3 regions of the Pseudomonas sp. LBUM1663 genome follow, and region 2 is predicted to be linked to each of the others. Evidence: predicted binding sites of a transcription regulator. Region 2 holds the regulator's gene; each other region holds the start of a gene.

Evidence for each region. The regulator FliA, encoded in region 2, starts transcription of late flagellar genes. The targets are predictions, from matches to a motif close to CTAAAGTTTNNNNNNNNNNNGCCGNTAA.
Region 1: ACA075_RS02135 (methyl-accepting chemotaxis protein) is a predicted target of FliA. The motif match lies at 7,973-8,000, and genes of this name have one in related genera.
Region 3: flgM (flagellar biosynthesis anti-sigma factor FlgM) is a predicted target of FliA. The motif match lies at 2,152-2,179, and genes of this name have one in related genera.

Annotation. Positions count from the first base shown of each region.
Region 1 is NZ_CP166792.1:461,857-471,504, reverse strand. It holds gene putA (trifunctional transcriptional regulator/proline dehydrogenase/L-glutamate gamma-semialdehyde dehydrogenase) at 1-3,024, shown strand, start outside; gene ACA075_RS02160 (acyl-CoA dehydrogenase) at 3,270-5,072, shown strand; gene ACA075_RS02155 (methyl-accepting chemotaxis protein) at 5,198-5,929, opposite strand; partial or broken gene ACA075_RS02150 (HAMP domain-containing protein) at 6,062-7,105, opposite strand; gene ACA075_RS02145 (cell division protein ZapA) at 7,251-7,553, opposite strand; gene ACA075_RS02140 (hypothetical protein) at 7,550-7,780, opposite strand; gene ACA075_RS02135 (methyl-accepting chemotaxis protein) at 8,056-9,648, shown strand, end outside.
Region 2 is NZ_CP166792.1:1,808,770-1,818,417, forward strand. It holds gene flhA (flagellar biosynthesis protein FlhA) at 1-1,208, shown strand, start outside; gene flhF (flagellar biosynthesis GTPase FlhF) at 1,220-2,554, shown strand; gene fleN (flagellar synthesis regulator FleN) at 2,671-3,501, shown strand; gene fliA (RNA polymerase sigma factor FliA) at 3,498-4,238, shown strand; gene ACA075_RS08125 (chemotaxis response regulator CheY) at 4,406-4,777, shown strand; gene ACA075_RS08130 (protein phosphatase CheZ) at 4,800-5,588, shown strand; gene ACA075_RS08135 (chemotaxis protein CheA) at 5,644-7,875, shown strand; gene ACA075_RS08140 (protein-glutamate methylesterase/protein-glutamine glutaminase) at 7,926-9,071, shown strand; gene ACA075_RS08145 (flagellar motor protein) at 9,071-9,648, shown strand, end outside.
Region 3 is NZ_CP166792.1:4,918,947-4,928,594, reverse strand. It holds gene ACA075_RS22615 (MFS transporter) at 1-369, shown strand, start outside; gene ACA075_RS22610 (flagellar brake protein) at 434-1,180, opposite strand; gene ACA075_RS22605 (flagella synthesis protein FlgN) at 1,273-1,740, opposite strand; gene flgM (flagellar biosynthesis anti-sigma factor FlgM) at 1,789-2,115, opposite strand; gene flgA (flagellar basal body P-ring formation chaperone FlgA) at 2,281-3,042, opposite strand; gene ACA075_RS22590 (chemotaxis protein CheV) at 3,125-4,057, shown strand; gene cheR (protein-glutamate O-methyltransferase CheR) at 4,104-4,931, shown strand; gene flgB (flagellar basal body rod protein FlgB) at 5,351-5,758, shown strand; gene flgC (flagellar basal body rod protein FlgC) at 5,762-6,205, shown strand; gene flgD (flagellar hook assembly protein FlgD) at 6,221-6,943, shown strand; gene flgE (flagellar hook protein FlgE) at 6,975-8,291, shown strand; gene ACA075_RS22560 (ribonucleoside-diphosphate reductase subunit alpha) at 8,578-9,648, opposite strand, start outside.

The DNA of each region.
Region 1 (9,648 bases), 1.3 Mb from region 2:
AAAGCGTCCCACGGTCGTGGGATTTATGAAGGCCCGGGCATTTCGATCAAGCTCTCGGCACTGCACCCGCGTTATAGCCGCGCGCAGTACGAGCGTGTGATGGACGAGCTGTACCCGCGGCTGCTGTCGCTGACCCTGCTGGCCAAGCAGTACGACATCGGTTTGAACATCGACGCCGAAGAAGCCGACCGCCTCGAACTGTCGCTGGATCTGCTGGAACGCCTGTGCTTCGAGCCGCAACTGACCGGCTGGAACGGCATCGGTTTCGTGATCCAGGCTTACCAGAAGCGTTGCCCGTATGTGATCGACTACGTGATCGACCTGGCTCGTCGCAGCCGTCATCGCCTGATGATCCGCCTGGTAAAAGGCGCGTATTGGGACAGCGAAATCAAGCGCGCCCAGGTCGAAGGGCTGGAAGGCTATCCGGTCTACACCCGCAAGGTGTACACCGACGTTTCCTACATCGCCTGCGCCCGCAAACTGCTCTCGGTGCCGGAAGTCATCTACCCGCAGTTCGCCACGCACAACGCCCATACCCTGTCGGCCATTTACCACATTGCCGGCCAGAACTATTACCCCGGCCAGTACGAGTTCCAGTGCCTACACGGCATGGGCGAACCGTTGTACGAACAGGTTGTAGGCAAAGTTTCCGATGGCAAGTTGAACCGACCGTGCCGCGTGTACGCACCGGTCGGCACTCACGAAACATTGTTGGCGTACCTGGTCCGTCGTCTGCTGGAAAACGGCGCGAACACCTCGTTCGTCAACCAGATCGCCGATCAGTCGATCTCGATTCAGGCGTTGGTCGCCGATCCAGTGGCCAGCATCGAGCAGATGGCGATGCTGGAAGGCGGCTTCGGCCTGCCGCACCCGCGTATCCCGCTGCCGCGTGATCTTTATGGTGCCGAGCGCGCCAACTCCAGCGGCATCGACATGGCCAACGAACATCGTCTGGCTTCCCTGTCTTGCGCCCTGCTGGCCACCGCTCACAACCACTGGAAAGCCGCGCCGATGCTCGGTTGCGCGTCCAGCTCCGAAACGCCTGCGCCAGTCCTCAACCCGTCCGATCTGCGTGACGTGGTTGGTCACGTACAAGAAGCGACCGTCGAAGACGTCGACAACGCGATCCAGTGCGCCCTGAACGCTGCACCGATCTGGCAGGCCACCCCACCCGCCGAACGCGCTGCGATTCTGGAGCGTGCCGCTGACTTGATGGAAGGCGAGATCCAGCCGCTGATGGGCCTGCTGGCTCGCGAAGCCGGCAAGACCTTCGCCAACGCCATCGCCGAAGTGCGTGAAGCCGTGGACTTCCTGCGTTACTACGCAGTGCAGGCACGCAACGATTTCACCAACGACGCCCACCGCCCACTGGGCCCAGTGGTGTGCATCAGCCCATGGAACTTCCCGCTGGCAATCTTCAGTGGTCAAGTCGCTGCAGCACTGGCCGCCGGTAACCCGGTACTGGCCAAACCAGCGGAGCAAACTCCGCTGGTGGCTGCACAAGCCGTGCGTTTGTTGCTCGAAGCCGGGATTCCGGAAGGCGTGCTGCAACTGCTGCCGGGCCGTGGCGAAACCGTCGGCGCTCGTCTGGTCGGCGACGATCGGGTCAAAGGCGTGATGTTCACCGGCTCCACCGAAGTTGCTCGTTTGCTGCAACGTAACGTCGCGGGTCGCCTGGATGCTCAAGGTCGTCCGATTCCGCTGATCGCCGAAACCGGTGGCCAGAACGCGATGATCGTCGACTCCTCGGCACTGACCGAACAGGTTGTGATCGACGTCGTATCGTCGGCCTTTGACAGCGCCGGTCAACGTTGCTCGGCATTGCGCGTGCTGTGCTTGCAGGAAGATTCCGCTGACCGTGTCATCGAAATGCTCAAGGGCGCCATGGCTGAATGCCGCCTCGGCAACCCTGAGCGCCTGTCCGTGGACATTGGCCCGGTGATCGACGCCGAAGCTAAAGCGGGCATCGAAAAGCACATCCAGGCCATGCGCGACAAAGGTCGCAACGTGTATCAGGTGGCGATCGCCAACAGCGAAGAAGTCAAACGCGGCACCTTCGTGATGCCGACCCTGATCGAACTGGAAAGCTTCGACGAGCTGCAACGTGAGATCTTTGGTCCGGTGCTGCACGTGGTTCGCTACAAGCGCAAAGACATCGACCAACTGATCGGTCAGATCAACGCTTCCGGCTACGGCCTGACGCTGGGCGTGCACACCCGGATCGACGAGACCATCGCCAAGGTGATCGACAACGTCAACGCCGGTAACGTCTACGTGAACCGCAACATCGTGGGTGCCGTGGTTGGCGTGCAACCGTTCGGCGGCGAAGGCTTGTCGGGTACTGGTCCGAAGGCCGGTGGTCCGCTGTACCTGTACCGTCTGCTGTCCACGCGTCCTACCGATGCGATCGAACAATCCTTCGCTCGCGGCGACGCGATTGCCGCACCAGACGTTCGTCTGCGTGATGCAATGAGCAAACCGCTGACAGCCCTGAAGGCCTGGGCCGACAGCAACAAGTTCGCTGACCTGAGCACGCTGTGTGTGCAGTTCGCGGCGCAATCGCAAAGCGGTATCACCCGTGTCTTGGCGGGGCCGACCGGCGAGCGCAACAGCTACGCCATCCTGCCGCGTGAACACGTGCTGTGCCTGGCGGAAGTCGAAGGCGACCTGCTGACTCAATTGGCGGCGGTATTGGCTGTCGGCGGTTCGGCGGTGTGGCCGGAGGCTGAATTGACCAAGGCTGTGTTCGCACGTCTGCCGAAGGAAGTTCAGGCGCGAATCAAGCTTGTTTCCGACTGGAGCAAGGACGAAGTGGTGTTTGATGCGGTTCTGCATCATGGCCATTCCGACCAGCTGCGTGCGGTGTGCCAGCAAGTGGCCAAGCGTGCCGGCGCGATTGTCGGGGTTCATGGCCTGTCCCAGGGCGAGACCAGCATTGCGCTGGAGCGTCTGGTGATTGAGCGGGCGTTGAGCGTTAACACCGCTGCAGCGGGTGGTAATGCGAGCTTGATGACGATCGGTTAAACGCAACAAGACCGGGCAACCGCAATGGCTGCCCGGTATGCAAAACCCCTTGTGGGAGCGGGCTTGCTCGCGAAGGCGGAGTGTCAGTCGACATCAATATTGACTGTTACACCGCCTTCGCGAGCAAGCCCGCTCCCACATTTGATTAGCGGTGTCTGCAACACACCATCACGCTCATCAATCATCCTGTTCAGTCTTTATTCCCACGCCTAGACTCGGTCCATTCCAAAAAAAGGTAGGCCGCCATGTCCGAGACGTTGCTCAGTTCCCGCAATCTGGCTTTCGAGCTGTACGAAGTCCTCGATGCCGAAGGCCTGACCCAGCGTGAGCGTTTCGCCGAGCACAACCGCGAAACCTTCGATGCCGCCATCGGCACTGCCCGCAGCATCGCCGAAAAGTTCTTCGCCCCGCACAACCGCAAGAACGACGAAAACGAGCCGCGCTACGAGAACGGTCAGGCGATTCTGATTCCGGAAGTGAAACCGGCGGTGGATGCATTCCTCGAAGCCGGTTTCCTCAACGCAGCGCGCAGTTTCGACGCCGGCGGCATGCAACTTCCTACATTGTTGTCCCAGGCCTGCTTCGCGCATTTCCAGTCAGCCAACGCGGCGTCGACCTCGTACCCGTTCCTGACCATGGGCGCGGCGAACCTGATTGAAAGCTTCGGCACCGACGAACAGAAGCAACGCTTCCTGCAACCGATGATCGACGGTCGCTTCTTCGGCACCATGGCCCTAACTGAACCGCACGCCGGTTCTTCGCTGTCGGATATTCGTACACGCGCCGAGCCTGCGTCTGACGGCACCTATCGACTCAAGGGCAACAAGATTTTCATCTCCGGTGGCGATCACCCGCTGTCGGAAAACATCGTGCACATGGTCCTGGCGAAACTGCCGGATGCACCGGCCGGGGTGAAAGGGATTTCGCTGTTCATCGTGCCCAAGTTCCTGGTCAACGATGACGGCAGCCTCGGCAAGCGCAATGACGTCTTGCTGGCGGGGCTGTTCCACAAGATGGGCTGGCGCGGCACCACGTCCACCGCGCTGAACTTCGGCGACAACGGCGAGTGCGTCGGGTACCTGGTGGGCAAACCGCACCACGGTCTGAGCTACATGTTCCAGATGATGAACGAGGCGCGGATCGGCGTCGGCATGGGCGCGGTGATGCTCGGTTACGCCGGGTATCTGTATTCCCTGGAATACGCCCGCGAACGTCCGCAAGGTCGCGTGCCGGACAGCAAGGACCCCAACACCGCGCCGGTGCCGATCATTCAGCACGCTGACGTCAAGCGCATGTTGTTGACGCAGAAAGCCTACGTCGAAGGCTCGTTCGACCTTGGGCTGTACGCAGCGCGACTGTTCGATGACACCACCACACTGGAGACTGAAGACCAGCGCAAGCAGGCCCACGAGCTGTTGGATTTGCTGACTCCCATCGTCAAATCCTGGCCCTCGGAGTTTTGCCTGAAGGCCAACGAACTGGCGATCCAGATTCTCGGCGGCCATGGTTACACCCGCGAATACCCGGTGGAGCAGTATTACCGCGACAACCGTTTGAACCCGATCCACGAAGGCACCCACGGGATTCAGTCGCTGGATTTGCTGGGACGCAAACTGGCGCAGAATGGTGGCGCGGGGCTCAAGCAGTTGATCCGCTTGATTGCCAACACCGCCGAACGGTCGCAGGCGCATGAGTCGTTGACCGCCCTGCGTGAACCGCTGGAGAAACTGGTGGCGCGCCTGCAAGCGGTGACCATCGGCTTACTGACGGATCTCGGGCAAGGCAAGGTCAACAGCAGCCTGGCGAATTCGGCGCTGTACCTGAAAGTGTTCGGGCACACGGTGATTGGCTGGCGCTGGCTGGAACAGGCCATTCGGGCCGAGGAAGGGTTGGCCAAAGGGCATGCGGCGGATGTGAGCTTCTATAAGGGCAAGCTGCAGGCAGCGCGATATTTCCTGACATGGGAAGTGCCGGGTTGCCACCATGAGTTGGCGATTCTTGAGGCTCGGGATGATGTTTGTCTTGGGATGCAGGATGAGTGGTTTTGATCAGGATTTTTTGCTGCTGCTGAAATCCAATCGCGAGCAGGCTCGCTCCCACAGGGTCAAGTGTTCACAGATCCAATGTGGGAGCGAGCCTGCTCGCGATGGCGTCAGTACAGGCGATACATTTATCAGCTCAGCCTGAACCCACCCATCTGCCGCGCCAGATCATCCGCCAACCTCTGCAACGTCTGGCAATCCTCACGGCAAGCTCTCACTTCCCCCGCCGTCGCCCGGGCCAAATCGGAAATCCCCTGCACGTTCCGGTTGATCTCTTCCGTCACCGCCGACTGCTCCTCTGTGGCCGTCGCCACCTGATGGTTCATGTCGCTGATGCGCTCGACCTGTCCGGTAATCGCCGTCAACGATGCGCCAGTGCGCTGGCTCGACTCGACGCCGGTGCCCGTCGCTGCCTGCCCGGAATGCATGGATGAAACGGCATTCTCCGCACCCTGCTTGAGGCTGCCGATCATCTGCTGGATCTCATCGGTCGACGATTGAGTGCGCCGCGCCAACGTGCGCACTTCATCCGCCACCACTGCAAACCCACGCCCCATATCCCCGGCCCGCGCAGCTTCGATAGCCGCATTCAGTGCCAGTAAATTGGTCTGCTCGGAGATCCCGCGAATCACTGCCAGCACTTGATCGATGGACGCGACCTGATCGGCCAATTCGCCGACGGCACTGGCGGCGATGCCGATTTCGTCGGACATGCTTTCTATATGCCTGATCGACCCACCGACCACTTCCCGCGCCTGCATCGCTTCATCCCGGGCGTTCTGCGAAGCGACCGCCGCGTTACCCGCATTCTGGGCGATTTCCTGCACGGTGAGGCCCATCTCATGAACGGCGGTGGCCACCATGTCGGTCATTTCCTGCTGACGGCCGGAACGTTCCGCGGTGTTCTCCACCACTCGCGCCACCTGGCCGACGGCCGTGCGCAAACGCTCGCTGGTGGTCAGCACTTCGCCGATCATCTCGCGCTGGCTGTCGAGGAATCGATTGAAGCCGCGCGCCAGGTCACCCAACTCATCGGCGCGACTGGAATCTAACCGATGGGTCAAATCTCCCCCACCGCTACCGATGGCTACCAGCGCGGCTGTTACCTGACGGATCGGCCGCACCAGGCCACGGGCCAGCAAGACCACCAGCAACAGACACACCAGCGCCACCGCCAGGCCTATGCCGCTGCTCATCCACATGGCGCGACGGGCTTCGGCGTAGATCTGCGACTGTGGCACTTCGGCCACCAGGGTCCAGCCCAGGTCCCGTAACGGCAGGCTCAACGCCAGATAGTCTTCGCCATCGCGGACGAAGCTGCTGTTGGTGGCAGATGCTTTTGAGCTGGAAAGTTGCCCCATGACCGCTTGCGCTGCGGGTGCGCCGATTTGCTCGGCCAGGGTGCGCTTGCCGCTGAATTGCGCCTCAGGGTGGACCTGGATCAAACCGTCGGAACGCACGAGATAGACCTTGCCGCGCTCACCGAAGTTGAAGTTGTGGATCAGCTCTGACAGCTCTTTCATGCTCAACCCAAGCCCGGCAACGCCCACGACTTTACCGGCCTGCTCGACCTTGAGGTCGATGAACAGCGCCAATTCTCCGGTCGCGGTGTCATTGTCGATATTGAGGGTGCGCGGCTGGTTGCTGTCGAGAAATGCGTAGAACCAGGCGTCTTTGGAGTTGGAACGGCTGAGGGTCCGGTCCAGGCCTTTTTCAGTGAAGTAATGGTTTGAAGCCGTGCCGACGATCAGCGCGGTGAAGGCTTTGTGTTCGGCGCGGATGCCTTCAAGATACTCGACGAATGCGGCGGTCTGGGCACTGTTTTCACCCCCGGCCAGCCAGTCGCGCACCATGCTGTTGCTGGCGATGTCCTTGGCGGCGGTGAGGGGTTGGACGAGGATTCGTTCGATGTCGTTGCGCATCGCTTCGATGCTCGACGGCAGTGCCTGTTCAACCAGATAGCTCTGGGCGAGGCGGTTGACCACGAGGGTATAAATGCCAACCACGATCAGAATACTGACCAGCAGGGCAGTGCCCATACTCAGGATTAACTGCCATTGAATACTGCGTCGCCAGAACTGCATGGAGCACCCCCAAAGAATAAGAGGCTGAAACACTGCAACAGCCGTGCCGATTGTATACAACTCAAACGACAATCTATTCTTTGGTTGTGCGCAAAGCCGATCAGGCCTGATTGATCGTCTTGGAGATCACTTCAACCGTGGCGCTGACTTGCTCTTGGTAACGGTCGAGTTCCTGCTTGTGCTGCTTTTGCATTTCAATCTGCTGGGAACACAGATTCATCGCAGCCAGCACCAGCAGTCGGTCACCGATCAGCGTCGGGTACTTCCTTTTGGTGTCGGCCAAGGCAGCTTTCAACATCATCGCGGCGTCCAGCAGGGTTTGCTCTTCCCCGGCCGGCGCCTTGATCGAATAGTCCTCCCCCAGGATCGAGACGACTTTTACCCCTGCGGCGCCGTGATTCATGCGCTGACCGGGCCGGCGCTGACGCGCTCAACCAGGGCCTGGATGCGGGCCGCGGTGGCGCCTTGTTTCTCTTCCTGCTCCATCAGGTTCAGTTGCAGGCTTTCGTTTTCATCCTTGGCCTGGGCCAGTTCTGCGCTCAGGGTCTGGTTGGTGGCGAGCAGGGTCTGGTTCTGTTGCACCAGATCGCTGACCAGCTGTTCCAATTGGCTAAGGGATGCTTCCAACATTTTGATTTTCCAAGCATTTTCAAAGGGCGCGTAAGATAAAGAAAAGTCACCACGGATGCCAGGGTTATTCAGGCGCAAGGCCTTGATTTTCCTGGCGGGCGACCTTCCTCGCGAGCTTTAAAGACTGTGATTGGCGGATCTGGTTCCTGCACTTCGTCGCCGGAGCCCGTCTGCGACAAAAACGCGCAGGCACTCAAGACTTTAGTCGTATGACCGATAAGTCACTCATACGTCAGCTTCAGCGCCGCACGGGTGCGCTCACTTTGGTAAACAGCATGTCCCTTCGTAATATGAATATCGCACCGCGGGCGTTCCTCGGTTTCGCCCTGATTGGCGGTTTGATGCTGGTTCTGGGTGTGTTTGCCTTGAACCAGATGAGCAAGATTCGCGGCGCCGGCGAGAACATCGTCGAGAGCAGCGTGCCGAGCATCAAGGCGCTGGATGAGTTCACCCAACTGACCCTGCGCCTTCGGGTTCTGTCCTATCGCTTGTTGACCAACCGCGAACCCGACGTGCAGCAAAAAACCATCGAGCTGTTCGAACAGCGCAACCAGCAGATCCGTGCCGCACAGACTGAGTATGAAAAATTCATCAGCAGCCCTGACGAGCGTGCGGCTTACGACCAATACGTGCAGTTGCTTGGCCAGTACCGTCAGCTTGAAGACCGGATGAAGAGTCTGTCGCGCAACAACCAGGTGGAAGAACTGCGCACCTTGCTCAACACCGATCTGTTGAACAACTCTGAAGCCGTCAACGCCGTGCTCAACCGCCTGATGCTGATCAACAACCAACAAGCGGTCGACCTTAATCAACAAGCAACGGATCAGTATTCCTCGGCGTTCAACCTGGTCGTCACCCTGCTGGTGATTGCCACTGCCCTGACCCTGCTGTTCGCCTGGCTGCTGACCAACAGCATCACCAAGCCGATCGCCAACGCCTTGAGCGCGGCCGAAGAAATCGCCGAGGGCAACCTGACTCGTCCGATTCATGTCGATGGCGAAGACGAAGCCGGCCGCTTGCTGCTGGCCATGTCGAAGATGCAGGACAAACTGCGTGACACCCTGCAACGGATTTCCGGCTCGGCCACGCAACTGGCGTCCGCCGCTGAAGAACTGAACAGCGTCACCGACGAAAGCGCCCGCGGCCTGACCCAGCAGAACAACGAAATCGAACAAGCCGCCACCGCCGTCAATGAAATGACCAGCGCCGTGGAAGAAGTCGCGCGCAACGCCGTGAGCACGTCCGAAGCCTCGAAGAACGCCACCACCTCGGCCGGCGACGGTCGTGACCTGGTGCAGGAAACCGTCAGCGCCATCGAACGCATGAGCGCCGATGTGCAGAGCACCGCGACCCTGATTGGTGATCTGGCCAACGAATCCCGTGACATCGGCAAGGTGCTGGACGTGATCCGTGGCCTGGCTGACCAGACCAACCTGCTGGCGTTGAACGCAGCGATTGAAGCCGCGCGTGCCGGTGAAGCCGGACGTGGCTTCGCGGTGGTGGCGGATGAGGTGCGTGCATTGGCGCATCGCACTCAGCAGTCGACCAGCGAGATCGAACGCATGATCGGCAGCATCCAGAGCGGCACCGAACACGCGGTGGACTCGATGCGCAACAGCACCGAACGTGCTGAATCGACCTTGAACATTGCCCGTGGTGCAGGTCTTTCGCTGGACACGATCAACAGCGCCATTCTCGAGATCAACGAGCGGAATCTGGTGATCGCCAGCGCGGCTGAAGAACAGGCGCAGGTGGCGCGGGAAGTGGATCGCAACCTGGTGAACATTCGTGATTTGTCGGTGCAATCGGCGACCGGGGCGAATCAGACGAGTGCGGCGAGCAATGAGTTGTCGCGATTGGCGCTGGAC
Region 2 (9,648 bases):
TGCCGCACTTCTCCTTTCTGACCATGGCCGCACTGGCGGCCGGTGGCGCATACCTGTTCTGGAAGAAGCAGAACGTGGTCAAGGTTCAGGCCCTGCAGGAGGTCAAGCGTCAACAGGAGCTGCTGCCATCGCCGGCTCGCGCCATGGAAACCAAGGAGCTGGGCTGGGACGACGTGACGCCGATCGACATGATCGGGCTGGAAGTCGGCTATCGCCTGATTCCGCTGGTGGATCGCAACCAGGGTGGTCAGTTGCTGGCGCGGATCAAGGGCGTGCGCAAGAAGCTGTCCCAGGACCTGGGCTTCCTGATGCCGACTGTGCACATTCGTGACAACCTCGACCTGGCGCCGAGTGCTTACCGCCTGACCCTGATGGGCGTGATCCTGGCCGAAGCCGAGATTTACCCGGATCGCGAACTGGCGATCAACCCGGGGCAGGTCTACGGCACGCTCAACGGCATAACCGCCAAAGATCCGGCTTTTGGCCTTGAGGCGGTCTGGATCGAAATCAGCCAGCGTGCCCAGGCACAATCGCTGGGTTACACCGTGGTCGACGCCAGTACGGTCGTGGCAACGCACTTGAACCAGATTCTGTACAAGCACTCCAGCGAACTGATCGGTCACGAAGAAGTCCAGCAACTCATGCAATTGCTGGCCAAAAGCTCGCCCAAGCTGGCTGAAGAGCTGGTGCCGGGTGTGGTCTCGCTGTCGCAGCTGCTCAAGGTGCTTCAAGCGTTGTTGGCCGAACAGGTGCCGGTGCGGGACATTCGCAGCATCGCCGAGGCCATCGCCAACAATGCTGCCAAGAGTCAAGATACTGCCGCTTTGGTGGCCGCGGTGCGCGTCGGCGTATCCCGCGCAATCGTCCAAAGCATTGTAGGGACTGACTCCGAGCTACCAGTTATCACTCTGGAGCCAAGGTTGGAACAAATATTGCTCAATAGTCTTCAGAAGGCAGGACAAGGCTCGGAAGAGGGTGTTCTGCTGGAGCCAAGCATGGCTGAGAAACTGCAACGCTCGTTGATCGATGCGGCGCAGCGTCAGGAAATGCAAGGTCAACCGGTGATTCTGCTGGTAGCCGGTCCGGTTCGCGCAATGCTTTCGCGATTCGGCCGACTGGCAGTCCCGGGTTTGCATGTGTTGGCTTACCAGGAAATTCCTGACAACAAGCAAGTGACCATCGTTGCGACAGTAGGGCCCAACGGCTGAGGTAGTGGTTTATGCAAGTTAAGCGTTTTTTCGCCGCCGATATGCGTCAGGCCATGAAACTGGTTCGTGATGAGCTGGGCGCTGATGCCGCCATTATTGGCAATCGCCGGATCGCCGGTGGTGTCGAGCTGACGGCTGCCCTGGATTACAAATTGTCGGCGCTGGCCCCCCGTGTTCCGAACATGGAACTCGAGGATGAGCTGCGCAAGACCCAGTCGCGGATCGTCACCGCCCAGGCCGAATTGAGCCTGCGTGGCGACGGCGAAACCGAAGGCGACAAGACCACCAATCGCCAATTGTTCGCCGGCCTGCCGTTGACCGCCGCCGAGCCGCTGATCGAGCCGACGTATGCCGAACCTCGTCGCTCGGCACCAGCCCCGGCACCTGCCGCTGGCGGCGTCGATCCACGGGCGTTCGATTCGATGCGTTTCGAACTCAACAGCCTGCGCGAATTGATGGAAGTACAACTCGGCTCCCTGGCCTGGAATCAGCTGCAAGGCAGCCGTCCAGCCCAGGCCAATCTTTGGCGTCGCCTGCAACGCATCGGCCTGTCCGGTCCGTTGTCCCGCGACTTGCTGGCGATGATTGCCGACATTGACGAACCCCGTCAGGCCTGGCGCATGTTGCTGGCGCACCTGGCGCGGATGATTGCCACACCGGAAGTCGAGCCACTGGAAGAGGGCGGCGTGATTGCCATGGTCGGCCCTGCCGGCATGGGCAAGACCACCACCCTGGCCAAGCTCGCGGCCCGCTACGTGCTTAAATACGGCGCGCAAAACATCGCGCTGGTGAGCATGGACAGCTACCGTATCGGTGCTCAGGAACAATTGAAGACCCTGGGCCGGATTCTCAACGTGTCGGTAACCCACGTCGATCCGGGCCAATCGCTGGTGCAGGCGCTGGAGCCGTTGCTGCGCAAACGCGTTGTGCTGATCGATACCGCCGGCCTCCAGGCCAGCGACCCGGCCCTGCGCATGCAGCTCGAAAGCCTGGCCGGACGTGGCATCAAGTCAAAAAATTATCTGGTTTTGGCAACCACCAGCCAGAAACAGGTTCTAACTGCCGCTTATCACAGTTACAAGCGCTGCGGGCTCGCTGGCTGCATCCTGACTAAACTGGATGAAACGGCAAGTCTGGGCGAGGTGTTGAGCCTGGCGATCAGTCATGAATTGCCGGTGGCCTACCTGACCGATGGCCCGCGTATTCCGGATGATTTACATCTGCCGCGTCGTCATCAGTTGGTCAGTCGCGCCGTAAGCGTTCAAATGCAAGAAGAACCCAGCGAAGAAGCCATGGCTGACATGTTCGCTGATATCTACCACAGCCCGACCAAGCAGGTTGGCTGAGGTACTAATGAACAGTTTTTGTACCTACATCGATGGTCTGCCATGCATTGTTCAGTTATTGAGCGCGCAGCCAGTAATGTGGCCTCCGTCTATGCAAGACAAGGTAAAGAAATAACATGGGCAGCATGCATCCCGTACAGGTGATCGCGGTGACCGGCGGCAAAGGTGGCGTCGGGAAGACTAACGTGTCAGTGAACTTGTCCCTGGCTCTAGCTGAGCTCGGCCGGCGCGTCATGCTGCTGGACGCCGATCTGGGGCTGGCGAACGTCGACGTCCTGTTGGGGCTGACACCCAAACGTACCCTGGCCGACGTGATCGAAGGCCGCTGTGAGCTGCGCGACGTTCTGTTGCAGGGCCCTGGCGGTATTCGCATCGTTCCGGCCGCGTCCGGCACTCAGAGCATGGTTCATCTGAGCCCGGCCCAGCACGCCGGTCTGATTCAGGCCTTCAGTGATATCGGCGACAACCTCGACGTATTGGTGATCGACACCGCTGCGGGTATTGGTGACTCAGTAGTCAGTTTCGTTCGCGCAGCGCAAGAAGTCTTGCTGGTGGTGTGCGACGAGCCGACCTCGATCACCGATGCCTATGCGCTGATCAAACTGCTGAACCGCGATTACGGCATGAACCGCTTCCGCGTCCTGGCCAACATGGCCCAGAGCCCGCAGGAAGGCCGCAACCTGTTCGCCAAGTTGACCAAGGTCACGGACCGCTTCCTCGACGTCGCCCTACAATACGTAGGCGCGGTGCCATACGACGAAAGCGTGCGCAAGGCCGTGCAGAAACAGCGCGCCGTCTACGAAGCTTTCCCGCGGTCCAAGTGCGCCCTGGCGTTCAAGGCGATCGCGCAGAAGGTCGACACCTGGCCGCTGCCTGCCAATCCGCGTGGGCACCTGGAGTTTTTCGTCGAGCGCCTCGTGCAACAGACCGCAGGACCCGTCCTATGACAGCCAGTGGCTACAACCTCTACAAGAAGTCGGCACGTGACGCGCAGTACGAGCTGATCGAGCGTTACGCGCCACTGGTCAAACGCATTGCTTACCACTTGCTGGCCCGTCTGCCGGCCAGTGTCCAGGTTGAAGACCTGATCCAGGCCGGGATGATCGGCCTGCTTGAAGTATCGACCAAATATGACGCCAGCAAAGGCGCGAGTTTCGAGACCTACGCGGGCATTCGAATCCGCGGCGCGATGCTCGATGAAGTACGCAAGGGGGACTGGGCGCCACGTTCGGTTCACCGCAATACCCGCATGGTCAGCGACGCAATTCGCTCGATTGAAGCTAAAACCGGTCGTGACGCTAAAGATCATGAGGTTGCGGCCGAACTCCAATTGAGTCTCGACGATTATTACGGGATTTTGAACGACACCCTGGGCAGCCGGTTATTCAGTTTCGACGATCTGTTGCAGGACGGCGAACACGAAGGGCTGCACGAGGATGGCGCGAGTGCACATCTGGAGCCGTCACGCGATCTGGAAGATGAACGCTTCCAGGCCGCGCTGGCGGACGCGATTGCCAATTTGCCGGAGCGTGAGCGACTGGTGTTGGCGCTGTACTACGACGAAGAGCTGAACCTCAAGGAAATCGGTGAGGTCCTGGGGGTCAGCGAATCGCGGGTCAGCCAGTTACATAGCCAGTGCGCGGCCCGTTTGCGGGGGCGTTTGGGGGAGTGGCGAGCGCGCTGAAGGCAGTGTGGGGACACTGCGAACGAGGCCGGTGGGGTGTTGAACTGCACCGGTCGCGATCTGTTGTGCTCCAGACAGTCATCGAGTGCATTGCCGGATTGATTGAAATGGCGCGTCCAGGTGCTGGGCGCGTTTAAGACTGCTTGGAGGTCGAATTGGACAAGAACATGAAAATCCTCATCGTTGATGACTTCTCAACGATGCGGCGGATCATAAAAAACCTGTTGCGTGACCTTGGGTTCACCAACACGGTCGAGGCCGACGATGGCACTACTGCCATTCCGGTTCTCAACAGCGGGAGCATCGACTTTCTGGTAACGGACTGGAACATGCCTGGCATGACCGGTATCGATCTGCTGCGTCACGTGCGCGCCGATGAAAAGCTCAAGCACCTGCCGGTTTTGATGGTGACTGCCGAAGCCAAGCGCGAACAGATTATCGAAGCGGCCCAGGCCGGTGTTAACGGCTATGTGGTCAAACCCTTCACGGCCCAGGCGTTGAAAGAAAAAATCGAGAAGATTTTCGAACGCATCGGTTGATCCACTGCGCCACGGGGGAGCTATGGAGCATAAAGAATCTTCACTGGGCGATTTTGAATCGACCCTGAAAAAACATGCCCGCGAACTGGTCGACAGCCTTGAAAAAGGCAAGTTCGGCGACGCTGTGCAACTTATCCATGAGCTCAATCAGACCCGTGACCGCGGCCTGTATCAGGAAGTGGGCAAGCTCACTCGCGAGCTGCATAGCGCGATCGTGAATTTCCAGATTGACCCGAACATGCCGCAAGCCGAGGAAGTGTCGCAGATCACGGACGCCACCGAGCGTCTGGGGTATGTGGTCAAGCTGACCGAAGCAGCCGCCAATCGCACCATGGACCTGGTGGAAAACGCCACGCCGCTGGTCAACAGCCTGAGTGAACAAGCCCAGGCGTTGAGCACGGATTGGGGGCGGTTCATGCGTCGCGAAGTCGGGGCTGAAGAGTTCCGCGAACTGGCCCGGCGCGTCGACGGTTTCCTGACACGCAGCAGCGAAGACAATCGCACAGTGTCCAGCAACCTCAATGACATTCTGCTGGCTCAGGATTACCAGGACCTAACCGGTCAGGTGATCAAGCGCGTGACCCAGTTGGTCACCGAAGTTGAAAGCAACCTGCTCAAGCTCGTGCTCATGGCCAGTCAGGTAGACCGCTTTGCGGGTATCGAACATGACCGTGATGCGATGCTGGCTGAAAAAGATCCGCAAAAACATCTCTCTCAGGGTGAAGGTCCGCAGATTCATGCCGATAAAAGAGAAGACGTTGTGTCCGGTCAGGACGATGTGGACGATTTGTTATCCAGCCTAGGATTTTAGAGTTTTAGCATTTTAGGTTTTTTAGGTTTTTAAACCTGTTAGGAGCACCCCCTTAATGAGCTTCGGCGCCGATGAAGAGATCCTTCAGGATTTCCTGGTTGAGGCCGGCGAGATTCTAGAGCAACTGTCCGAACAGCTGGTTGAGCTTGAAAGCCGACCGGATGATGCGGACTTGCTCAATGCAATTTTTCGCGGTTTTCACACTGTAAAAGGGGGCGCCGGCTTCCTCCAGCTCAACGAGCTGGTGGAGTGCTGTCACATCGCCGAGAACGTGTTCGACATCCTGCGCAAGGGTGAGCGTCGCGTCGACTCGGAACTGATGGACGTGGTTCTCGAAGCGCTGGACGCGGTGAACAGCATGTTCACCGAAGTTCGCGAACGCAGCCCGATTACGGCTGCCACGCCTGAATTGCTCGCGGCACTGGCCCGTCTGGCCGAGCCGCAAACGGCTGATGAATCTGCACCGGTTGCTGAAGTGGTCGAAGCACCTGCCGCTGAAGAATCGGGCGACATCACTGATAACGAATTCGAACAATTGCTGGACTCGCTGAACGCCGTCAAGGCTCAAGCCGAAGCGCCGGCGGTTGCTCCAGTGGCGGCTGCCGATTCGGCGGCCAGCGACGAAATTACCGATGCCGAGTTCGAGTCGTTGCTCGATCAACTGCACGGCAAAGGCCAGTTCGCCGTCGACGCGGTGGCACCGGCTGCTGCACCGGCTGCTCCGAAAGCGGCCGGCGACAGCTCCGATATTACCGACGACGAATTCGAAGCACTGCTCGACCAGCTGCACGGCAAGGGCAACTTTGCGGTGGACGCGCTGGAATCGGCCATTGCCGCCGTACCCGCAGCGGCTGCGCCAACCGCGAAAGCGGCCGGCGGTGATCTGATCTCCGATCACGAGTTCGAATCGCTGCTCGACGAATTGCATGGCAAAGGCAAATTCACTGAAGTCGGCACAGGTGCTGCGGTGGCTGCTCCAGCCGCCAAGGCTGCTGCGCCGAAACCGGTTGCCAAAGCGCCCGAGCCAAAAGCCGAAGCGCCGAAACCGGCGGCTGCCGCTGCACCGGCTCCAGCCCGCGCACCGTCCGCGCCGCCACCGGAAAAACCGGCCAGCGAAGCCGAGACCACCGTGCGGGTTGATACCGCGCGTCTCGACGAAATCATGAACATGGTCGGCGAACTGGTATTGGTGCGTAACCGCTTGGTCCGTCTGGGCCTCAACAGCGGCGACGAAGCCATGTCCAAGGCCGTGTCGAACCTCGACGTGGTCACGGCCGACCTGCAAACCGCGGTCATGAAGACCCGGATGCAACCGATCAAGAAGGTCTTCGGGCGCTTCCCGCGTCTGGTTCGCGACCTGGCTCGCCAGCTCAAGAAAGAGATCAACCTGGAACTGGTCGGCGAAGAAACCGACCTCGACAAGAACCTCGTCGAGGCACTGGCCGACCCGCTGGTCCACTTGGTGCGCAACTCGGTCGACCACGGTATTGAAGAGCCGGCCGAGCGCGAAGCGATGGGCAAGCCTCGCAGCGGCAAGGTGATCCTTTCCGCTGAACAGGAAGGCGACCACATCCTGCTGTCCATCTCCGATGACGGCAAGGGCATGGACGCTGATGTCCTGCGCGGCATTGCCGTGAAGAAAGGCTTGATGGACAAGGATGCCGCGGATCGCCTCAGCGAGTCCGACTGCTTCAACCTGATCTTCGCGCCGGGTTTCTCGACCAAGACCGAAATTTCCGATGTCTCCGGACGCGGCGTGGGCATGGACGTGGTGAAAACCAAAATCGCCCAGCTCAACGGCACCATCAATATTTATTCGACCAAGGGCAAAGGCTCGAAGATCGTCATCAAGGTCCCGTTGACCCTGGCGATCATGCCGACGCTGATGGTCATGCTCGGCAACCAGGCGTTCGCGTTCCCGCTGGTGAACGTCAACGAGATCTTCCACCTCGACCTGTCGCGCACCAACGTGGTGGACGGTCAGGAAGTGGTGATCGTGCGGGACAAGGCACTGCCATTGTTCTACCTCAAGCGCTGGCTGGTCAGCTCCGCTGCTCACGAAGAGCAGCGCGAAGGCCATGTGGTGATCCTTTCGGTGGGTACTCAGCGGATCGGCTTCGTCGTCGACCAGCTGGTGGGCCAGGAAGAAGTGGTCATCAAGCCATTGGGCAAAATGCTCCAGGGAACCCCGGGCATGTCGGGCGCCACCATTACCGGTGACGGTCGCATCGCGCTGATTCTCGATGTTCCGAGCATGCTCAAGCGTTACGCCGCACGGCGTATTTGATTCTGGTGGAGCGGGGCGACTAAGCCTCGCTCCGTCCTAACGGAGTGTTTATGGCAGTCAAAGTCCTGGTGGTGGACGATTCGGGGTTTTTCCGCCGCCGCGTCTCGGAAATTCTTTCAGCGGATCCGAATATCCAGGTCGTCGGTACGGCGACCAACGGAAAAGAGGCGATCGATCAGGCGCTGGCCCTCAAGCCAGACGTGATCACCATGGACTACGAGATGCCGATGATGGATGGCATCACGGCGGTGCGGCACATCATGCAGCGCTGCCCGACCCCGGTATTGATGTTCTCCTCGCTGACCCATGAAGGCGCCCGGGTAACCCTCGATGCGCTGGACGCCGGCGCGGTGGATTTCCTGCCGAAGAATTTCGAAGACATCTCCCGTAACCCGGAGAAGGTCAAGCAACTGCTGTGCGAGAAAATTCTCAGCATCTCGCGCAGTAACCGTCGTGCCAGCACCTACAGCGCACCGGCCCCGGTCGCCGCACCTGCCCCGACGCCTGCGCCTTCGAGCGTCAGCAGTTACGGCAGCAGCACGCCTTCGCGTCCGGCAGCGGCACCGATTCCGGCGCGTAGCTACGCCCCGGCCCCGGCATCTTCCGGCCCGTCGTCGCCAGCGCCAAAACGCAAAGCGTACAAACTGGTGGCTATCGGTACGTCCACGGGCGGTCCGGTTGCCCTGCAGCGGGTGTTGACCCAGTTGCCGGCCAACTTCCCGGCCCCGATCGTGCTGATCCAGCACATGCCGGCCGCGTTCACCAAGGCCTTCGCCGAACGACTGGACAAGCTCTGCCGCATCAGCGTCAAGGAAGCCGAGGATGGCGACATCCTGCGTCCGGGCCTGGCGCTGCTGGCGCCGGGTGGCAAACAAATGATGATCGACGGCCGTGGCGCGGTGAAAATCCTGCCGGGCGACGAGCGTCTGAACTACAAACCGTGCGTGGACATCACCTTCGGTTCGGCAGCCAAGTCCTACGGCGACAAAGTTCTGGCGGTCGTACTGACCGGCATGGGCGCCGACGGTCGTGAAGGCGCGCGTCTGCTCAAGCAGGGCGGCAGTGCGATCTGGGCTCAGGATGAAGCCAGCTGCGTGATCTACGGCATGCCGATGGCCATCGTCAAAGCCGACCTCGCCGACGCAATCTACGGTCTGGACGATATTGGCAGGCACTTGGTCGAGGCGTGTATCTGATGGATGTTTTAAGCCTAATCGGGATCATCATGGCGTTTGTCGCCATCATTGGCGGCAACTACCTTGAAGGCGGTCACCTCGGCGCATTGGCCAACGGCCCGGCGGCGCTGATCGTACTCGGTGGGACCATCGGCGCGGCATTGCTGCAATCGCCGATGAGCGCCTTCAAACGTGCCATGCAAATCCTTGGCTGGATTCTGTTTCCGCCTCGCGTTGACCTGGCCGGCGGCATCGACCGCGTCGTCAACTGGAGCCTGACCGCGCGCAAGGAAGGTCTGCTCGGTCTGGAAGGGGTGGCCGATGCCGAACCTGACAGCTACTCGCGCAAAGGCCTGCAACTGCTGGTCGACGGCGCCGAGCCGGAAGCGATTCGCAGCATTCTGGAAGTGGATTTCTACACCCAGGAAAGCCGCGACATCGAAGCCGCAAAAGTCTTCGAAAGCATGGGCGGTTATGCGCCGACCATCGGCATCATCGGCGCGGTAATGGGCCTGATCCATGTCATGGGCAACCTGGCCGATCCGACGCAACTGGGCAGCGGCATCGCCGTCGCCTTCGTCGCGACCATCTACGGCGT
Region 3 (9,648 bases), 3.1 Mb from region 2:
GTGGGCGCCAGTATCGGGCCGTTGGTGGCCGGGGTCCTGATGAAGCTGTTTGGCAGCCACATGCTGTATGCCTTCTTCAGCTTCTTCGCGTTGGTGCTGGTGTGGCGGATCCGCCCGAAAGCGGTCACCAACCTGCATCAGGTCGAAGATGCACCGCTGCATCACGTGGCCATGCCGGACAGCATGTCGAGTTCGCCACTGGTGGCGTGCCTTGACCCGCGGGTTGATGAGCAGGTGGTGCAGGATCAGATGCAAAACCCGATCAGCCCAGAACCTGCGCCTGAACCAGAGCCGGATCCCGAGATCGATCCACCACCAGAAGACCCGGACACGGGTCGCGAGCAAAGCTTTACCGAGGCCCGGCCTTAAACCGGCGCATAAAAAAACGGGCAGTCACCGCAAGGGACTGCCCGTTTTTTGTTGAAGCGCCGTATTACATGTCGTCTTTGTCGAAGCGGCGCGCTTCACGCTGAAGCTGATAGACGAATCGTTCAACCTGGCGCTGCACCAGTCCGCTCATGTTGTGGAAGCGGATGCCGGCGAAGGTGGTGGAGATTCTTTCTTCGAAGTGCAGGTACCGCAGTTCCACCGGCGCGGTCATGCTGCCGAAGGGCAGGTCGGCAATAAAGCGGTCGTAGACCTGACCCAGTTGCAGCCGGGGGGTGATGTCACCTTCAAAGCGCAGCTTGCAGCCCGTGGCAGAGATGTCGAGCAGCTTGCCTCTGATCGGGAACTTGAGCTTTTCACCGCCCAGTTCGACATCGACCAGTTGCGCCAGCTTCAGCGCAGCCCGGAAGGCATTGCGGCGCTGGTGGTAGACCACTTCATCGGGAAGAGTGCCGCGGTAGCAGCGACCGCCACCGGACTCATCGATGGTCAGCGTGCCGTTGCTTTCCCACGCAATGCGCACGCCCTCGTGGAAGCCTTCAACCCGAAATGATTCGCCTGCCAGCAGATAGCGTTCGCCATCGCGAGGCACCATTTCGTCCAGGGCAATGCGGTTGCCGTCACGGTCGACGTCCACCAGATAGCTCTGGAAGCGCTGGCTGCGTTCGTGGAACGTGATGATCAGCGGGTCATGGCTTTCTTGCAGCTGCCGCAGGTTACCGGCGATCTCCATCGGCGTGGATAGCACCTTGGGTGGCTGCGGAGCATCTTCCGCGTTTAAGGCATTGAACACGGTTCATCATTCTCCAGACAAAATATGACTGCGACTTGCTAGCATACTGCCAGCATGTGAGGCGTCTTGATAGAGCGTGCTCATTAACAGGCTCAAGCCTGACTAAGCGGGCGCGGCTTCGCTAGCATGGAGGTTGATCCGCGGGCATCGTAAAGCGCTGGCGGTTCGCCGCCGGTGAGGATTTTCAGCTGATTGGCCGTGGCGGCCTGCTGGACCAGGATCGACTGGCCATTGTTGACGTTGGCCGCCTGGCATTGAGCCAGCAGATCGGTCAGTTTCTCGCTCTGTTCCAGCAATTGATCGCCGATGCTCGACTGGCTGGCAAGTTGCTCCAGGCCACTGCGATCGGTCGGCAGATTCAGGCTGGCGAGGATTTCACTGCGCTTGCGGCCATGCTGTTCAAGCAGAATGATCATTGCCTGTTTCTGCGCCAGAATATCTTCGAGCAGCGGCATGTCGCGACCGTGCAAGGCGAGGGACTCGGTTTGCAGTAACTCCAGCAAGTATTGCGCTGGAGCAAAGTCGTCGGTGATCAGTTGCAGTAAATTAGTGTCGTGCATGGCTGGCCTTGGGGTTTAAGCGTCCAAAAGCCTGGCGCAGGCCGTGGCCTAGCGCTGGGCTTCGAAGTTGAGCAGTTTGCTGGCTACACGGTTGCTGTCGACTTTATAGCTGCCATCGGCAATCGCTGCTTTCAACTCGGCCACGCGGGCGTTATCGACGGCAGGCTGATCGCGCAGCTTGTCAGTGACCTTCTGCAACTGTTGAGCCTCATTGCTGAGGTGTACCGATTCCCCGCTTTTGGCGGTACTGGCCTGTTCGGCCGGGGTATTCAGCGGCGCGGATTTGCCGGTTTCGGCGGTTTCCTTCGCGGTGCTGGTACGCGTACTACCGGTAAGTGACGAGGAGCTGTTCAAACGGCTGAAATCGATGACCATGATAAAAAACCTCTGGGTATTTGGACGCTTGCCATGTTTTCGGCTCTCCCTGCGAAAACTTTAGGCCCATTTATCAATGAGCTTGCATGCGCCAGCGCTTGTCCTGCCTGCGGCACAGTTTAGGGAACCGCCGGGCGGCGCGCCATCTTTCACCAGCAGATCGTACTACATGGCCACTTCCACCTGGCCCGGCGCGGTGACTTGCGCCTTGATGACCCGTTGGGAGTTGAGGTTTTTCACACGAATCTGTTCACGCAGGCCGCCGTTGGACAGGGCTTCGCCTGGCATACGCACGCTGAGCGTACCACTGCGGGCGGTAATCACCACTTGGTCGCCCTTGCTGATGACTTCCGCCTGTTCGAGATGGACCAGCGTCAGGACCTGATTGGCGACCGTTGGTCGGGTAAGTTTCTGTCCTACGGCTTGTTCCAGGGAGGTGAAATAACCCTGGTTGATCAGGCTGATGTCCCGCTCGCGCAACATGACGTCGCCGGGCTCGATGACCCCGGCGCGTTTGAGCGGTCGGGTGGTGGTGACAACGTCCCGAAACAGGCGGACTTGAGCGGGTACGAAGACTGTCCAGGGGGATGTGCTGTCGCAGCGGACCTTGACCGTGACCCGCCCAATCGGGGTCGCTGGGCTCTCCAGGGTGGCTGTCAATTCCTTGTCGCACATGGGCATGCGCAGTCGCGGATCGAGCTGGTTGACCTCGATTTCGTAGCGTCCTTCCGTTTGACTGGTGGCCAAATAGTCTTCTACGGTGAATTCAAGAAAGCCCTGAGTGACGCCGATAAGCATGTCAGGCAAGGTAACCGCGTCAGCAAGGGCAGGGCTGCCAGCGTTGAACAGGCAAACGGCCGACATCGCGCAAAGCAATTTGCGGGTCATTGATGTCAGGCGTCGGAAAAATGTCGGTTCTGTGTTCATAAGAGTTAAAAAGCAAGCGCCGTGCCGTTTAGCAATGAACGTGCGTCGCAACACACTTAAGCGTTGGTGTAGGAGTCTGTGCATGGCTGGTGTAATGGATGCAGTAAACCAGCGCACGCAATTGGTTGGGCAAAATCGCCTTGAGCTGTTGTTGTTCCGTCTCGACGGCCAGCAGCTGTATGGGATCAACGTGTTCAAGGTTCGGGAAGTGCTGCAATGCCCCAAACTGACCCTGATGCCCAAGTCCAGTCCTGTCGTGTGCGGTGTGGCAAGTATCCGGGGGGCGACCATTCCGATTCTTGATCTGGCAATGGCGACCGGCTCCGGCGCACTTAAAGATCAAAGCAACCCGTTCGTGATCATCACGGAGTACAACACCAAGACCCAGGGTTTCCTGGTGCGCTCGGTGGAGCGCATCGTCAACATGAACTGGGAGGAGATTCATCCGCCACCCAAGGGCACGGGACGCGATCATTACCTGACAGCTGTGACTCGGGTCGACAATCAGTTAGTCGAAATCATCGACGTCGAGAAAGTGCTGGCGGAAGTGGCGCCGACACCGGAAGCGATTTCGGTCGGCGTGGTGGATGTCGAAACCCAGCACAAGGCGCTGTCCTTGCGGGTATTGACGGTCGATGACTCGTCGGTGGCGCGCAAGCAGGTGACTCGTTGCCTGCAAACGGTCGGCGTCGAAGTGGTGGCATTGAACGACGGCCGGCAAGCGCTGGATTACTTGCGCAAGCTGGTTGATGAGGGCAAGAAGCCGGAAGAAGAGTTCCTGATGATGATTTCCGACATCGAGATGCCGGAAATGGACGGGTACACCCTGACGGCCGAGATCCGCAACGACCCGCGCATGCAAAAGCTTCATATCATCCTGCATACTTCGTTGTCGGGTGTATTCAATCAGGCAATGGTCAAGAAGGTCGGCGCGGATGACTTCCTTGCCAAATTCCGTCCTGATGACCTGGCATCCCGGGTAGTCGACCGGATCAAAGCAGCAGATATCAGCTAGGGGCCTTCTGCCCCTGGTGGTTAACACGATTTAAGAGGCGGCATCTTTGTCTACGGGTAATTTGGATTTCGAACAGTTCCGGGTATTCCTGGAAAAAGCCTGTGGCATTTTGCTCGGTGAAAACAAGCAGTACCTGGTCTCGAGCCGTCTCAACAAACTGATGGAGCAGCAAGGCATCAAGTCCCTGGGTGAGCTGGTTCAGCGCATCCAGACCCAGCCGCGCAGCGGTTTGCGCGAGATGGTGGTGGATGCCATGACCACCAACGAAACCCTGTGGTTTCGTGACACCTATCCGTTTGAAGTCTTGAAGAACAAGGTGTTGCCCGAAGCGATCAAGGCGGCCCCCGGCCAGCGCCTGCGGATCTGGTCGGCGGCGTGCTCGTCGGGTCAGGAACCGTATTCGCTGTCGATGTCCATCGATGAGTTCGAGCGCGTCAACATGGGCCAGTTGAAGATGGGCGCGCAAATCGTCGCGACCGACTTGTCCGGCACCATGCTGACCAACTGCAAGACCGGCGAGTACGACAGCCTGGCCATCGGCCGTGGCCTGTCGCCCGAGCGCCTTCAGCGTTACTTCGACCCCAAAGGGCCGGGACGCTGGGCCATCAAGGCACCGATCAAGAGCCGCGTGGAATTTCGCTCGTTCAACCTGCTGGACAGCTACGCAGCCTTGGGCAAGTTCGACATCGTGTTCTGCCGCAACGTGCTGATCTACTTCTCCGCCGAGGTGAAGAAAGACATCCTGTTGCGCATTCACAGCACGCTCAAGCCGGGCGGTTATCTGTTCCTCGGCGCCTCCGAAGCGCTGAACGGTTTGCCGGATCATTACCAGATGGTCCAGTGCAGCCCGGGGATCATTTACCAGGCGAAGTGATTCGTTGGCAGCATTAAAAAAACGGGAGTCCTCAGGGACTCCCGTTTTTTTTGCCGGATGATTTCCCGAACCCACCACTAGAACCCTGTGGGAGTGAGCCCTGTGGCGAGGGGGCTTGCCCCCGTTGTGTCGCGAAGCGGCCCCGGCATTTCAAAGTTAAATCGCATTTACGACTGCTTCGCAGCCGAACGGGGGCAAGCCCCCTCGCCACAGGGCTCACTCCTACAGGAGGCCGGTGCTGTTCTTTGTAGGGTGATAAGCGGCAGAAAAGCGGCAGGCGGCGGAAATCGGTTGCCGCTTTTCTGGCATTGCCGCCTTGCCACTGCCGGCAAAGCCCCGGTTTCCGGGCTTTTTTGAATTGGCACGCCGCTTGCTATGTCTCTGATACGAAAAATCAGGTCACCCGAAGGTTTCCCGACATGAGCATCAGCTTCGATAAAGCGCTCGGTATCCACGAACAAGCCCTGGGCTTCCGCGCGCAGCGTGCCGAGGTCCTGGCCAACAACATCGCCAACGCCGACACCCCGAACTACAAGGCTCGGGATCTGGAGTTCTCCAAAGTGCTCGCCGCACAGAACGAGAAAACCAAGGGTGGCACGTTTGCCTTGAACATGACCAACAACCGCCATATCGAGGCCGAAGGCCTGGGCAATGGCGACGAGTCGCTGATGTATCGCACGCCCATGCAGCCGTCGATCGACCAGAACACCGTGGACGCCCAACTGGAACAGTCGAACTACGCGGAAAACGCCGTCGGCTTCCAGGCCAGCTTCACCCTGCTCAACAGCAAATTCAAAGGGCTGATGTCAGCCCTGCGCGGAGAGTAATTCATGTCTCTATCCAGTGTTTTCAACATTGCCGGTAGCGGCATGAGTGCGCAGACCACGCGCTTGAACACCGTGGCCTCGAACATCGCCAACGCCGAAACCGTCTCGTCGAGCATCGACCAGACCTATCGCGCCCGTCACCCGGTGTTCGCCACCATGTTCCAGGGCGGCCAGAGCGGCGGCAGCGATTCGCTGTTCCAGAACCAGGACGCCGCCGGTCAAGGCGTGCAAGTGCTGGGCGTGGTCGAAGACCAGAGCAACCTTGATGCGCGTTACGAGCCGAATCATCCGGCCGCCGATGCCAAGGGCTACGTCTACTACCCGAACGTCAACGTCGTCGAAGAAATGGCCGACATGATTTCCGCCAGTCGCTCGTTCCAGACCAACGCCGAAATGATGAACACCGCCAAAACCATGATGCAGAAGGTCCTGACCCTCGGTCAGTGATAAGGGGCGACTCAGATGAGTGTTACCGATACCACCAGCGGCGTGAACATCAAGGATGTCTTGGCCAATTCTTCGGTCAAGACCAACACCAGCGCCGACGGCCTGACCTCGGCGACCAACAGCGCCACCGGCAAGAAGGCGTTGGGCAAGGATGCGTTCCTGCAATTGCTGGTCACCCAGCTGAAAAACCAGAACCCGCTCGAGCCCCAGGACAACGGTGACTTCGTCGCTCAGCTGGCTCAGTTCAGTAGCCTGGAAGGCATCACCACGCTGAACGATACGGTCAGCGGCATTGCCGGCAACTACAACTCGTCGCAAGCGCTGCAAGCGTCTTCGCTGGTGGGCCGCTCGGTGGTCGCGCAGACCGACACAGCGGTCGTCGATACCTCCAAGAGCTTCAACGGCACGGCCGTGGTTCCGGCATCGGTGGATCCGGTGACGATCAAGATCACCGACGCTGATGGCAAATTGATTCGCACCATCGACCTGGGCAGCCAGAAGGCCGGCAACGCCAGCTTCATCTGGGACGGCAAGAACGATGCAGGCGAAGTGGCCAAGGCTGGCAAGTACAAATTTGCCGCCACCGCGACTTACGACAGCAAGGCGACCTCGCTGGTGACTTACCTGCCGGCAACCGTCAACAGTGTGACCATCAGCCAGACCGGCGGTGAGTTGATGCTGAACCTGGCAGGCCTGGGCAGTGTTGCCCTGTCCAAAGTACAAACCATTGGTATATAGAGCCGACTAACACGGCACAAAGGAGTGGAATATGTCTTTCAATATCGGCCTTAGCGGTCTCTATGCAGCCAACAAACAACTGGACGTGACCGGCAACAACATCGCCAACGTCGCGACCACCGGTTTCAAATCGTCCCGTGCAGAATTCGAAGACGTGTACTCGGCCACGCGCCTGGGTACCGGCAGCAAGACCATCGGCAACGGCGTGCGTCTGGCCAACGTTTCCCAGCAGTTCGGCCAGGGCGACGTGAACAACACCGGTAACGTGTTGGACATGGGTATCCAGGGCAACGGTTTCTTCATCCTCAGCGACAACGGCTCCCTGAGCTACACCCGTGCCGGCGCGTTCAAGACTGACGCCGAAAACTACGTGGTCGACAACAACGGTAACCGCCTGCAGGGTTATGGTGTTGATGCCAACGGCAAGATCATCAACGGTGTGCTGACCGACCTGAAAATCGACACCTCAAGCCTGGCGCCACATGCCACGACCCGTATCGATCAGACGCTGAACCTGAACTCGTCGGACCCACTGCCGACAGTGACGCCGTTCAACGTCAAAGACACCAATAGCTACAACAAAACCATTTCCACCCCTGTGTACGACACCCAAGGTAACGAGCACAGGATGGATCAGTACTACGTAAAAAATGCGGCATCCAACTCCTGGACCGTTTACACCTACATGGACGGTCGTAGCCCAACGGACCCGACTGCAGTTCCTCAGGTGCCAATCACTGCCGACATCACCTTCAACCCTGATGGCAGCATCAAGACGCTGACGGCCGGTGCAGGCTGGACTAAAGTCGGCAACACCCTGACCATGACAGGCTGGAAGCCGGGCGTGTTGGTTAACCCAAATTCCAACCCGCCAACCTGGGCCCTGAACGGCTCGGACGCAGCCGCCGGCGGTATTGCGTTCGACATGACCAAAACCACCTCCTACGCTTCGCCAACCGCCCGTACTGCGCAGTACCAGGACGGTTATGCCACCGGCCAGATTGCCAGCCTGACCATCGACGAAAGCGGTGTCATGACCGCCAACTTCAGCAACCAGCAAACCAAGGCTATCGGCCAGGTAGCGGTCGCCAGCTTCGCCAACGAGCAAGGCTTGCAGCCAATCGGCGGTACCCGCTGGAAAGAAACCTTCGCTTCGGGTGTGGCGGGTGTCGATGCACCGAAAACCGGAACGCTGGGTGCGGTGGTGTCCAACTCCCTGGAAGAGTCCAACGTCAACCTGACCAACGAACTGGTTGATTTGATCAAGGCGCAGAGCAACTACCAGGCGAACGCCAAGACCATCTCCACCCAGAGCACCATCATGCAGACCATCATTCAGATGACCTGATGCTGGTTCGCGCTGAATAAAGAACCCCTCGAAAGAGGGGTTTTTTTATGGCCGGGATTTGTCCCTGGCGTAGATATCTTGGTTATCAGTGCTGGTCTCATCGCGAGCAGGCTCACTCCTACAAAGGATCTTCAGTGCGGCATCTATCCAATGTAAGAGCGAGCCTGCTCGCGATGGCGTCAGCCCGGCTACCACTTTCCTACAGGCAAAAGAAAACCCCCGACCAATCCAGAGGACTGATCGGGGGTTATCCAGGTAAGCGCCTTTCAGCGCTCACTGGCTCAGCTTATTGGCAAGCTTCGCAATCCGGCTCGTCGATGGCGCAAGCCTTCGGCACTGGAGCAGGGCCGGCAGGTGCTGCCAGGACCGAATCTTCACCGTGGTTGCCGCCGCTGGAAACAGCGTTCAGCTTGCCGGTGTTGATGGTCGACTTCTCGGTGCTGGTCGCGGCCAGGGCACGGAGGTAGTAAGTGGTTTTCAGACCACGGTACCAGGCCATGCGGTAGGTCACGTCCAGCTTCTTGCCCGAAGCGCCGGCGATGTAAAGGTTCAGCGACTGAGCCTGGTCGATCCACTTCTGACGACGGCTTGCCGCGTCAACGATCCACTTGGTGTCCACTTCGAACGCGGTCGCGTAGAGCTCTTTGAGTTCTTGCGGGATGCGCTCGATCTGTTGCACCGAACCGTCGTAGTACTTCAGGTCGTTGATCATGACCGAGTCCCACAGACCGCGAGCCTTCAGGTCGCGAACCAGGTACGGGTTGATCACGGTGAATTCGCCCGACAGGTTCGATTTCACGTAGAGGTTCTGGTAGGTCGGTTCGATCGACTGCGAGACGCCAGTGATGTTGGCGATGGTCGCGGTCGGTGCGATGGCCATGATGTTGGAGTTACGAATGCCTTTCTGTACACGGGCGCGAACCGGTGCCCAGTCCAGGGATTCGTTCAGGTCAACGTCGATGTACTTCTGGCCACGTTGCTCGATCAGGATCTGTTGCGAATCCAGCGGCAGGATGCCTTTGGACCACAGCGAACCCTGGAACGTCTCGTAGGCGCCGCGCTCATCGGCCAGGTCGCAGGAAGCCTGGATCGCGTAGTAGCTGACCGCTTCCATCGACTTGTCGGCGAACTCGACGGCCGCGTCGGAACCGTAAGGAATGTGCTGCAGGTACAAAGCGTCCTGGAAGCCCATGATGCCCAGGCCGACCGGACGGTGCTTGAAGTTGGAGTTCTTCGCTTGTGGCACCGAGTAGTAGTTGATGTCGATTACGTTATCGAGCATGCGAACGGCGGTGTTCACGGTGCGTTCCAGCTTGGCGGTGTCCAGCTTGCCGTTGACGATGTGGTTCGGCAGGTT